3 regions of the Cellulosimicrobium sp. BMG9.23 genome follow, and region 2 is predicted to be linked to each of the others. Evidence: riboswitches for the same ligand, from Rfam matches in the RefSeq annotation. Region 2 holds a riboswitch; each other region holds the start of a gene.
What was found. A riboswitch is a leader RNA that binds a small molecule or an ion and turns the genes downstream of it on or off. The one in region 2 is predicted to bind S-adenosylmethionine.
Positions count from the first base shown of each region.

Region 1: another riboswitch for S-adenosylmethionine. It lies ahead of AC4H2G_RS05665 (methylenetetrahydrofolate reductase); the one in region 2 lies ahead of AC4H2G_RS02930 (aminotransferase class V-fold PLP-dependent enzyme).
Region 3: another riboswitch for S-adenosylmethionine. It lies ahead of AC4H2G_RS10640 (hypothetical protein); the one in region 2 lies ahead of AC4H2G_RS02930 (aminotransferase class V-fold PLP-dependent enzyme).

Region 1 is NZ_JBZGBZ010000003.1:278,345-281,607, reverse strand. It holds gene AC4H2G_RS05675 (prealbumin-like fold domain-containing protein) at 1-682, opposite strand, end outside; gene AC4H2G_RS05670 (GNAT family N-acetyltransferase) at 764-1,321, opposite strand; SAM riboswitch class I at 1,407-1,509, shown strand; gene AC4H2G_RS05665 (methylenetetrahydrofolate reductase) at 1,627-2,694, shown strand; gene metE (5-methyltetrahydropteroyltriglutamate--homocysteine S-methyltransferase) at 2,727-3,263, shown strand, end outside.
Region 2 is NZ_JBZGBZ010000002.1:186,338-189,600, forward strand. It holds gene AC4H2G_RS02925 (CsbD family protein) at 1-81, shown strand, start outside; gene AC4H2G_RS02930 (aminotransferase class V-fold PLP-dependent enzyme) at 200-1,633, opposite strand; SAM riboswitch class IV at 1,668-1,783, opposite strand; SAM riboswitch class I at 1,930-2,044, shown strand; gene AC4H2G_RS02935 (rhodanese-like domain-containing protein) at 2,051-2,512, shown strand; gene AC4H2G_RS02940 (O-succinylhomoserine sulfhydrylase) at 2,509-3,263, shown strand, end outside.
Region 3 is NZ_JBZGBZ010000005.1:415,794-419,056, reverse strand. It holds gene AC4H2G_RS10645 (OmpL47-type beta-barrel domain-containing protein) at 1-720, shown strand, start outside; SAM riboswitch class IV at 956-1,072, shown strand; gene AC4H2G_RS10640 (hypothetical protein) at 1,141-1,746, shown strand; gene AC4H2G_RS10635 (nuclease-related domain-containing DEAD/DEAH box helicase) at 1,743-3,263, shown strand, end outside.

The sequences.
Region 1 (3,263 bases), on a different contig from region 2:
GGTCGATCGTCACGGTCGACCCGTCGACCTCCGCGCCCTCGCACGCCCACCCGTCGTTGCGGTAGCCGTCCGGTCCGCCCTCCTCGGACAGCGTGTACTGCCCGATCCGGACCTCCTGGTTCGTCACCTCGTCGGAGCCGGACGGCCCGCCGATCGACGACGGACCCTGCGCGCGCAGGGTCCAGTCCTCGGGCGAGGCCGTGCCGCCGACGACGTCCTTGACGAGCGTCAGCGTGGGAGAGACGGCCTCGTTGTCGACCGTGCACGTGAGCGTGCCACCCGGGGGGACGACGACCTCGGGGGTCGGGTCGAGGATGTCGTCACCCCCGCAGTTCCAGCTGAAGAACCGGAATCCCGAGACGCCGCCGCTCTCCCAGATCCGGTAGGTCCCGGCAGGCACCTGGAGCGACTGCACGCCGTTGAGCCCGTCGCCCTCGATGAGCTCGCCCGTGGCGACGTTCTGCGCGTGCATCGTCCACAGCTCGCGCCGGCCTTCGGACGAGCCCGTGTCGCGGTTCTCGATGCGCTTGAAGAGGGAGAGGGTACCCGTGCCGGTCTGCGCCGCCGCCGTGAGCGCCGCGGGGATCGCGAGCACCAGGACGAGGGCGAGCGCGAGGAGCGCGGCACCGGCCGTGGCGAGGGGGTGGACGGCGCGGACCGCCGGGGACGAGCGATGGTGCACGGGTCGAGACCTCCGTCACAGGGAACGGCACGAACCTATCCCCCGCCCTGCGCGCCCGCCCGGCGACGAGCCGAGACGCGATCAGTCGATCAACCGCCCGTAGACGAACATGTCGCGACGCTCCCCGCCGACCCGCTGCCACCCCCGCAGCAGCCCTTCCCGGACGAAGCCGGCGCCCTCTGCGGCGCGCCACGAGCCCTCGTTCCACGGCTCGACGAAGAGGTCCGCGCGTTCGATGCCCGGCAGTCCCAGCGCCCAGTCCGCGGCAGCGCGCAGAGCCGCGCCCGCGTAGCCGCGACGTCGACGGCTCGCCGCCACCCAGTACCCGAGGCTGACGCGTCCGTGGTCGGCGTCGCGCAGGAGGACGGAGAGCTGCCCGACGGCGCGGTCGTCGTCGGCCGTCGCGACGACGAACGAGTAGCCGACCCCCTCGGCCAGCCGCCGGCGCTGCCGCGCGACGTACGCGTCCACGGCCGCGGCGTCCGGCGTGCGCGGGACCGTGGTCACGAGCGGGATCAGCGGGTCCTGCGACGCCTCGACCACGACGTGCGCGTCCTCGGGGCGCCAGGCGCGGAGCCGGACGGGTGGCGCGTCGAGGGTCGGGGTCCGGTCGTCGTCCACGGCGGTGTCGTCGTCCACGGCGGCATCATCGCGCATCCGTGCGCGAGGCATCTCATCAGACGAGCGCACTCGACCGCATGGCGGATACCGCTTAGGATCGGGTGAACCATCCAGAGCGGTCGAGAGTCCTGGCTCGACGACACCGCAGCAACCCGCCGACGGAAGCCTCCCGAGGACAAAGGTGCTAACGCCAGGGTCGATGGAGTGACTATGGTCAACGAGGCATCTTTCGCGCACCGTCCGGGCAGCCCGTGCCCGACGGCGAGCGCTCCCGTCCGCACGTCGACACACCCGGGCGCGCAGCACCCGGGCGAGGTCGCGCCGTGAGCGTCGCGGACGCCGTCCGGCGCGCCCACGCCGAGACGGCGAGGCCCACGGTCTCGTTCGAGCTCATGCCGCCTCGCCGCCCGGACGCCGCGCCGAAGTTCTGGGAGACCGCGCGGCGGCTCGTCGCGACGCAGCCGGACTTCCTCTCCGTGACGTACGGCGCGGCGGGCAACGACCGGCAGACCTCGCTCGACGTCATCGGCCGGCTCCTGCAGGGCACGCCCGTGCACGCGATCGCGCACCTCACGTGCGTGGGTGCGTCGCGCGAGCACGTGCAGGACGTCATCACCGACTTCCTCGACGCGGGCGTCCGCAGCTTCCTCGCGCTGCGCGGCGACCCGCCCACGGACCAGCCGGACTGGCGTCCCGCGCCCGACGGCGTGGGGTCGAGCATCGAGCTCGTCGCGCTCCTGCGCGAGGTCGAGGCCTCGCGCTGCGCGGCGAACCCGTCGCTCGCGCTCCGCAGCGCGGCCCGACCGCTGACGATCGCCGTCGCGACGTTCGTGGACGGGAACCGGGCCGCCGGCACCACGCGGTCGCAGGAGGTGCAGCGCCTCCTGCAGAAGCAGCAGGCAGGCGCGAGCTTCGCGATCACGCAGCTGTTCTACGACGCGTCGTCGTACACCGACTTCGTCGCGGAGGCCCGCGCGGCCGGCGTGACGATCCCCATCCTCGCCGGGCTGCTGCCCACGACGGAGCCACGCAGGCTCCGTCGCGTCGAGGAGCTCACGGGTGTCCCCGCCCCCCAGCACCTGCTGGACGCGCTCGACGCCCTGCCCGATCCCGAGGCGCAGCACGCCTACGGGACCGCGTACTCGTCCGACCTCGCGCAGCGCGTCCTCGACGCCGGTGCGCCGGGCCTGCACGTGTACACGTTCAACAAGTACCGCGCCGCTCTTGACCTGCTCGAGGGTGTTCACCTCGGCGGCGGCACGTCCGGGACCGACGGCAGCACCTCGAACGGCGCCGTCGACCCGAACGTCCCGGACCTGGCCAGCGGGCCGTGGGTCACCGGCACCTCCCTGCCCACGACGGGCGTCGCCGCACGTGGCGGACCCGTCTGACCGGTCCTCAGGACCAGCAAGAGGTTTCGATCATGGCCACTTCCGTACCCTCCCCTACCCACCTTCCGGTCGCGTTCCCCGCGGGCACCGTCCTCGGCTATCCCCGCATCGGGCGTCGGCGTGAGCTCAAGAAGGCCGTCGAGGCGTTCTGGGCCGGGCGCACGAGCGCCGACGAGCTCGAGGCCACGGCCCGCGAGCTGCGCCTCGCCACCGTCCGCCGGCTCGTCGAGCTCGGCCTCGGCGCCGACGACGCATCCGTCCCCGGCTCGTTCTCCTACTACGACCAGGTGCTCGACGTCGTCGCGACGCTCGGTGCCGTGCCGTCCCGGTTCGCCGGGCTCACCGACGCCGACGGCCGGCTCGACCTCCCGGGGTACTTCACCGTGGCCCGCGGCGCCGGCGAGGACGCGCCGCTCGAGATGACCAAGTGGTTCGACACGAACTACCACTACCTCGTGCCCGAGATCGGCCCGGACACCCCGATCCGGTTCGTCGACGACCGCTTGGTGCGCGAGTTCGTCGAGGCCAAGGAGGCCGGGGTCGTGACCCGGCCGGTCGTCGTCGGGCCG
Region 2 (3,263 bases):
CTCGAGGCGGAGGGCAAGGGCGAGCAGTCCAAGGCCAACGTCAAGCAGGCGGGCGACGACGTCCGCGACGCGTTCAAGTAGCCGTCACCGTGGTCGTCGCGACCACGGCCGTACATCACGAGGGCTCCGCCGTGCGGCGGGGCCCTCGTCGCGCCCTCAACTGGGGATCGCTCTCTCGGCCGGGGGTCGCTCTCTCGGGTCAGTCGGCCGGGCCGCACCCTGCGGCGTCGGCGAGGAGGCCCGCCGCGGCGGTCGCGAACAGCCCGTCCAGACCGGACCCGGACGGCACCGGGCGTGGGTCGTCGACGACGGTCCAGCACCCGTCGACCACGGCGTACCCGACCTGCGGCCCCTCCTCGACGTACGCGCGCACCGCGTCGACGAGACGCACCACCTCCGCGCCCGACGTCCCCACGCCGACCGACGCGCGGACGGCCCCGGCGTCGTACCCGAGGCGCGCGAGCAGCGGGTGCGCGCAGAACCGGCCGTCGCGGACGCCGATGCCGTGCTCCGCCGACAGGTACGCCGCGACGAGGCCCGGGTCGTGGCCCGTCACGGAGAACGTCACGACGCCCACCGGGTCGACGGCGTCCGGCCACACGCTCACGACCCGCACGCCGTCGATCGCGGACAGCCCGTCGACGAGCGCCGCGCGCAGCGCCGCCTCGTGCTCGTGCAGGGCTGCGGCGTCCAGACCGCCGAGGGCGTCGCACGCGGCGGCGAGCGCGACGGCGCCCACGACGTTGGGCGACCCGGCCTCGTGACGCGCCGGCGCCGGCTGCCAGTCGGTGGCGTCGACACGCACCTGACGCACCGCGCCGCCGCCCGCGAGGTACGGCGTGCCCGCGTCGAGCCAGTCGCGGCGCCCGACGAGCGCGCCCGCGCCGAACGGCGCGTACGCCTTGTGACCCGAGAAGGCGACGTAGTCGACGCCGGTCGCGGCCAGCGAGAACCCGCGGTGCGGGACGAGCTGCGCGCCGTCGAGCACGACCCGCGCCCCGGCGTCGTGCGCGATCCGCACGACGTCCGCGACGGGCAGCGACTCGCCCGTGACGTTCGACGCGCCCGTCACCGCGAGGAGCGCGTAGTCGAACCGCGCGAGCTCGGCGCGCAGGCCCGACAGCGTCTCCGCGACGCTCACGCCGCCGGCAAGGACCGTCGCACCACCCGCCCGCTGCCAGGGCAGGAGGTTCGCGTGGTGCTCGACGTCGAGGACGAGCACCCGGCCGGGCGACCCGTCGGGGTTCGCCTGGACGCAGCCCGCGAGGAGGTTGAGCGAGTCGGTCGTGTTGCGCGTGACGACGGTGACGTCCTCCTCGCGCGCGCCGACGAACGACCCGATCGTGCGACGCGCGGCCTCGTAGAGCGCCGTCGACACCTGGGAGAGGTAGCCCGCCCCGCGGTGCACGCTCGCGTACAGCGGCAGGACCTCGGTGACCCGGTCGGCCACGGAGCGCAGCGCCGGCGCCGACGCCGCCACGTCGAGGTTCGCGTACGGGACGCTGCGGCCGTCGACGAGCGGGACGAGCGTGTCGCTGCCCACGACGGGGAGCAGGGCGGGCAGCGCGGCGACGTCACCGAGCGAGAGGGCAGCGTCCGCCGTCGGACAGGAGCGTTCGGCGAGAGCAGTCATGGCACGGTCCTCCGAGGTCGTGTCGGGGAGGTGCTCCCCGCGCTTGCCGCGCGCCGGTCGGCGTGCGGCCCGGTCGTCACCCGGGGCACCCCGCCGCGAGAGGAGGGTTGCCGGCCAGCAAACCGGGGTTTCACGCTGGCACTCATGACCTGTCATCCAGGATGTGGGAGGGCCCGCGATCGTGTCAACCGGTGGGCAGGGGGTCTCGCATCGCGGGACAGCGGCCTGGCCGTCGGACCTTCCCACGACGCGAGACGCACGTTCCGGCGACCGGGCACCGTGACGTACGATCCGAGCAACCATCCGGAGCGGCCGAGTGACGTGGCACGTCGACGCCGCAGCAACCCCCCGGTCGCGCCAGCCATCACACGGCGCACCGGGCGAGGGTGCTACTGCCACGATCGATGGAGGAGAACCATGAGCGACCTGACCCCCCGACCCGCCGTCGGCTACGCCGGCGACATCACGCCGCAGGAGGCCTGGGACCTGCTCGCCGCCGACGAGCGTGCCGTCCTCGTGGACGTCCGCACCGAGGGTGAGTGGCGCACCGTCGGCGTGCCCGACGTCGCGGACCTCGGCCGCGAGGTCGTCTTCGACGAGTGGGTGACGCCGTTCGGGCCCAACCCCGCGTTCGTGGACCGGCTCACCCAGGCCGGCCTCACCCCGGGCGACGAGCGCGCCGTCGTGTTCCTGTGCCGCTCCGGCCAGCGCTCGATCGGCGCGGCGCGGGCGGCGACCGCGGCCGGCCTCGGTCCGTCGTACAACATCCTCGAAGGCTTCGAGGGCGCGCCCGGCTTCTCCGGCGTGCGCGACGCCGAGGGCTGGAAGGTCCGCGGTCTGCCCACCACCACCTACGCCGAGGGCGAGGCCGGTCGGTGAGCGGGGGAGACGGCGTCGGGCAGGTCCCGGGCGGCTCCGGCCGCAAGCCGCTGCCCGCGAGCGCCCGCCCCGCGACGCTCGCCGTGCGCGGCGGCAACGCGCGCACGGAGTTCCAGGAGACGTCCGAGGCGCTGTTCCTCACGCAGGGCTACACGTACGACCGCGCGTCCGACGCCGAGGCCGCCTTCAAGGGCGAGCTCGACCGGTTCGTGTACTCCCGGTACGGCAACCCGACCGTGCACACGTTCGAGGAGCGGCTGCGACTGATCGAGGGCGCGGAGGCGTGCTACGCGACGGCGTCCGGCATGTCGGCCGTCTTCACGTCGCTCGCGGCGCTCGTGCAGTCGGGGTCGCGGATCGTGGCGGCCCGCGCGCTGTTCGGGTCGAGCGTCGTGATCTTCGACGAGATCTTCGCCAAGTGGGGCGTGCGGACCGACTACGTCGACGGCCACGTGCTGTCGCAGTGGGAGGAGGCGCTCTCGACGCCCGCGGACGTCGTGTTCTTCGAGACGCCGTCGAACCCCATGCAGGACATCGTCGACGCGCGGCGCGTGAGCGAGCTCGCGCACGCCGCGGGCGCGGTCGTCGTGCTCGACAACGTGTTCGCCACGCCGCTCATGCAGAAGCCGCTCAAGCTCGGCGCGGACGTCGTCGTGTACTCCGCGACGAAGCACATCGACGGACAGGGCCGCGTGCTCGGCGGCGCGATCCTCGGCACCGAGGAGTACATCGGCGGGCCGGTGCAGACGTT
Region 3 (3,263 bases), on a different contig from region 2:
ACCGACGCCGGCTCCGGCGTCGCGTCGATCGAGTACCAGGTCGACGGCGGCGAGTGGATGCCGTACTCGAAGCAGATCTCGCTGCGCACCCCGGGTGAGCACACGATCACGTACCGCGCGACGGACGTCGCCGGCAACGTGTCGGCACCGCAGAGCGTCGTCGTCGACGTCGAGGGCGAGGACCCGGACCCCGGCGGTCCGGAGGTCACCGCGGGCATCGGCGGCAGCCGCAACCGCGACGGCGCGTTCGTCGGTCGCGCGACCGTGACGCTCACGGCCGTCGACGAGGAGTCGGGCGTCGACCGCACCGAGTTCCAGGTCGACGGCGGCACGTGGCAGCGCTACGCCGCACCGTTCGTCGTCGCGGCGGACGGCGAGCACGTCGTGCGCTACCGGGCGGTCAACGGCGCCGGCGAGACGTCGCAGACGGGCGAGGTGACGTTCACCGTCGTCCAGCTGCTGCGCGACCGCTGCCAGGGCTCGGACGTGCGGCCGACCGTCATCATCGACGGCAACGACAGCACGGTCGGCAACTTCGACGACGGCGAGGGCTGCACCGTCAACGACCACATCGCCGAGGACGGCGAGTACCCGACGCACCGCGAGTTCGTCCGCCACGTGCGCGAGGTGACGGCCGAGCTCGTGGACGCCGGAGTGCTCATCGGCGCCGAGCGGCAGTTGATCATCGCTGCGGCAGAGCTGTCGAACATCGGTCGCTGAGGCGCTGACGCGACACAGCACGGAACAGCGGGCCGCGCTCCCTCGGGGGCGCGGCCCGCTGCTGTGCCTGCCGCAGCGCCCAGGCCGGGGGCCGTCCGCCGAGCACGGGCTTGGCCACCGTTCTGCGGCACATTCGGTGGGTAGCCCCGTGATCGGCGGTGACTGATCGCGTGCTCGGCGGAAGAGGTGGCACCGAGTTGCGGCGTGTCGGTGGCGTCCGGTAGACATCTCCCCAGGTCCAGAGCGACCGGCGATACGCCCTCCGCGTGCCGGTCCGGCAACCGCGCCCCTCGCGCACGGTGCCCCAGGAGGAAGACCGGCCCTGGCCGACCGGCCGCGGGAAGAGCGAGGTCGTCGTCCCTCTCGGTCGCACCGCCGTGCGTCCGACCCGACGACGGCCCTGGACGAAGGGCCTCACCGATGTCCGTCACCACCACCCACTGGGTCCGCACCGACGACGCGTGCCGCGTCCTCCTCAGCGCCGACGCGCGGCTCCTGTGCCCCGTCCACACCGGCGTCCCCCGCCCGACGCCGTCCCGCGAGTGCGGCGTGCGTGGCGGGCTGACCCTGTGCCGCGTCTGCCTGCGGGGGCGCTCGTACTTCCGCGGCACGTTCCGGGTGCAGCGCTCGGTGTGCGACGAGTGCCTCGCCGTCGACGGCAGCATCACCTCGGCGCTGGGGGTGCCGTCCCTCGCTCCGCGCCACCAGGACGACCCCGGGAACACCCGCATGGGCGCCTACGTCACGCTCGTCTTCCCCGAGCGTTGGCGCCTTGCCCGTGCCTCGGGGCTTCCCGTCCTGCGGCTCGACCCGAACGCGCCCTACTGGGGGCAGCGGACCGTGCAGGACGGCGTCATCGAGGACGCGATGTTCTCGCGCCCCGAGCGCGTCTTCACCTGGCACGACGACTGGGTCGCGCACGGCACCTTCGACGACGCCGCCCGCCGCGAGGCCTACCTCGCGTGGGCCCGCGCGGTCCACCCGGCGAGCGCCGTCGCGACGGCGGTCGCGGGTGAAATCCGATGACCGCGGCGACGATCGTGCCCGGCGCGCGTGACGTCGACAGCCACGTGCGGTACGAACGGGTCATGCCGCGCGCGTACCCGTCCGACCCGACGTTCCCCGACGACGGCGGGGCCGAGCGTGCCGTGTGGGAGGCGCTCGTCGACCAGCTGCCCGACGACGTGGTCGTCGTCCACGGGCTGCACCTCCAGGAGGACGAGCACGAGTACGAGATCGACGTGCTCGTCGTCTGGCCCGGAGTCGGGATCGCGGCGATCGAGGTGAAGGGCGGGTACGTCGACCGGGTCGACGGCGCCTGGTACCAGGGCAGCGGCGAGCGGCGGCATCGCATCGAGCCACTGCGGCAGGTGCAGGGCGCGCGGCACGCGCTGCAGGCACTCCTGCGTCGCCGGGGTCTCTGGGCGGGGGAGGCGCGCACGGCGCACCTCGTGGCACTGCCGCACCGGTACGTGCCGGCCGACTGGGCCGCGCTCGACCTGCCACGCGACATGCTCGTCGACCGGGGCGACCTCGAGCGGCCTTACGGCGTGGCGGAGCGCGTCAAGCACGCGATCGAGCGCCACGGCCTGGGCCACGCGCCGCTCGCGGCCGACGACGTCCCGGACCTCGTCGAGTCGCTCGTCGGGGGCTTCCCCAGCCAGGCGGAGCACCTCACGCTCGCGGCGCAGCACGAGACGCGGCTCGAGCAGATGACGCGCGACCAGTCGCGCACACTGGACGCGCTCTCCGGCGTGCGGCGCATGCGCGTCGTGGGCGGTGCCGGGTCGGGGAAGACGTGGCTCGCCCTCGAGCAGGCGCGGCGTCGGGCGCGAGCCGGGGAGCGCGTCGCGCTCCTGTGCTACTCGCGCGGGCTCGGGCGGTACTTCGAGCGCATCGTGGAGCAGTGGCCGGCGCGGGACCGGCCCGCCTACGTCGGCCTGTTCCACGACCTGCCGCTCGAGTGGGGCGCGGAGCCCGGAGCCGACGACGACCCGGACTACTGGGAGCGGCGGCTGCCGCTGGCGCTCGGCGAGCTCGCGGACGGGCGTGGCCCGGGCGAGCTGTTCGACGCGGTCGTGGTCGACGAGGCGCAGGACTTCGGCGACCTGTGGTGGCCGTCGCTGCTGCGCTGCCTGCGCGACCAGGACGCCGGCGGGTTGCACGTCTTCATGGACGATGCGCAGCGCGTCTTCCCCCGCGAGGGTCGCGTGCCGCTCGAGCTCGTGCCCGTGACGCTGCACGAGAACCTGCGCTCGACGAAGCAGATCGCCCAGGTGTTCGGCGCGCTCTCTCCCGAACGCATCACGCCGCGCGGGATGGAGGGGCCGCCCGTCCGGGTCGTCGACGTGCCCGCGACCGACGCGATCGGCGCCGCCGACGATGCCGTGGAGGCCCTGCTCGACGAGGGCTGGGGAATCGGACAGCTCGCGCTGCTCGCGACGGGGCGTCGGCACCCGCAGCAGGTGAACGAGGTCCAGGCCGGCGGGCACGCGGCGTACTGGGACGCGTTCTTCGCCGAGGACGAGGTGTTCTACGGGCAC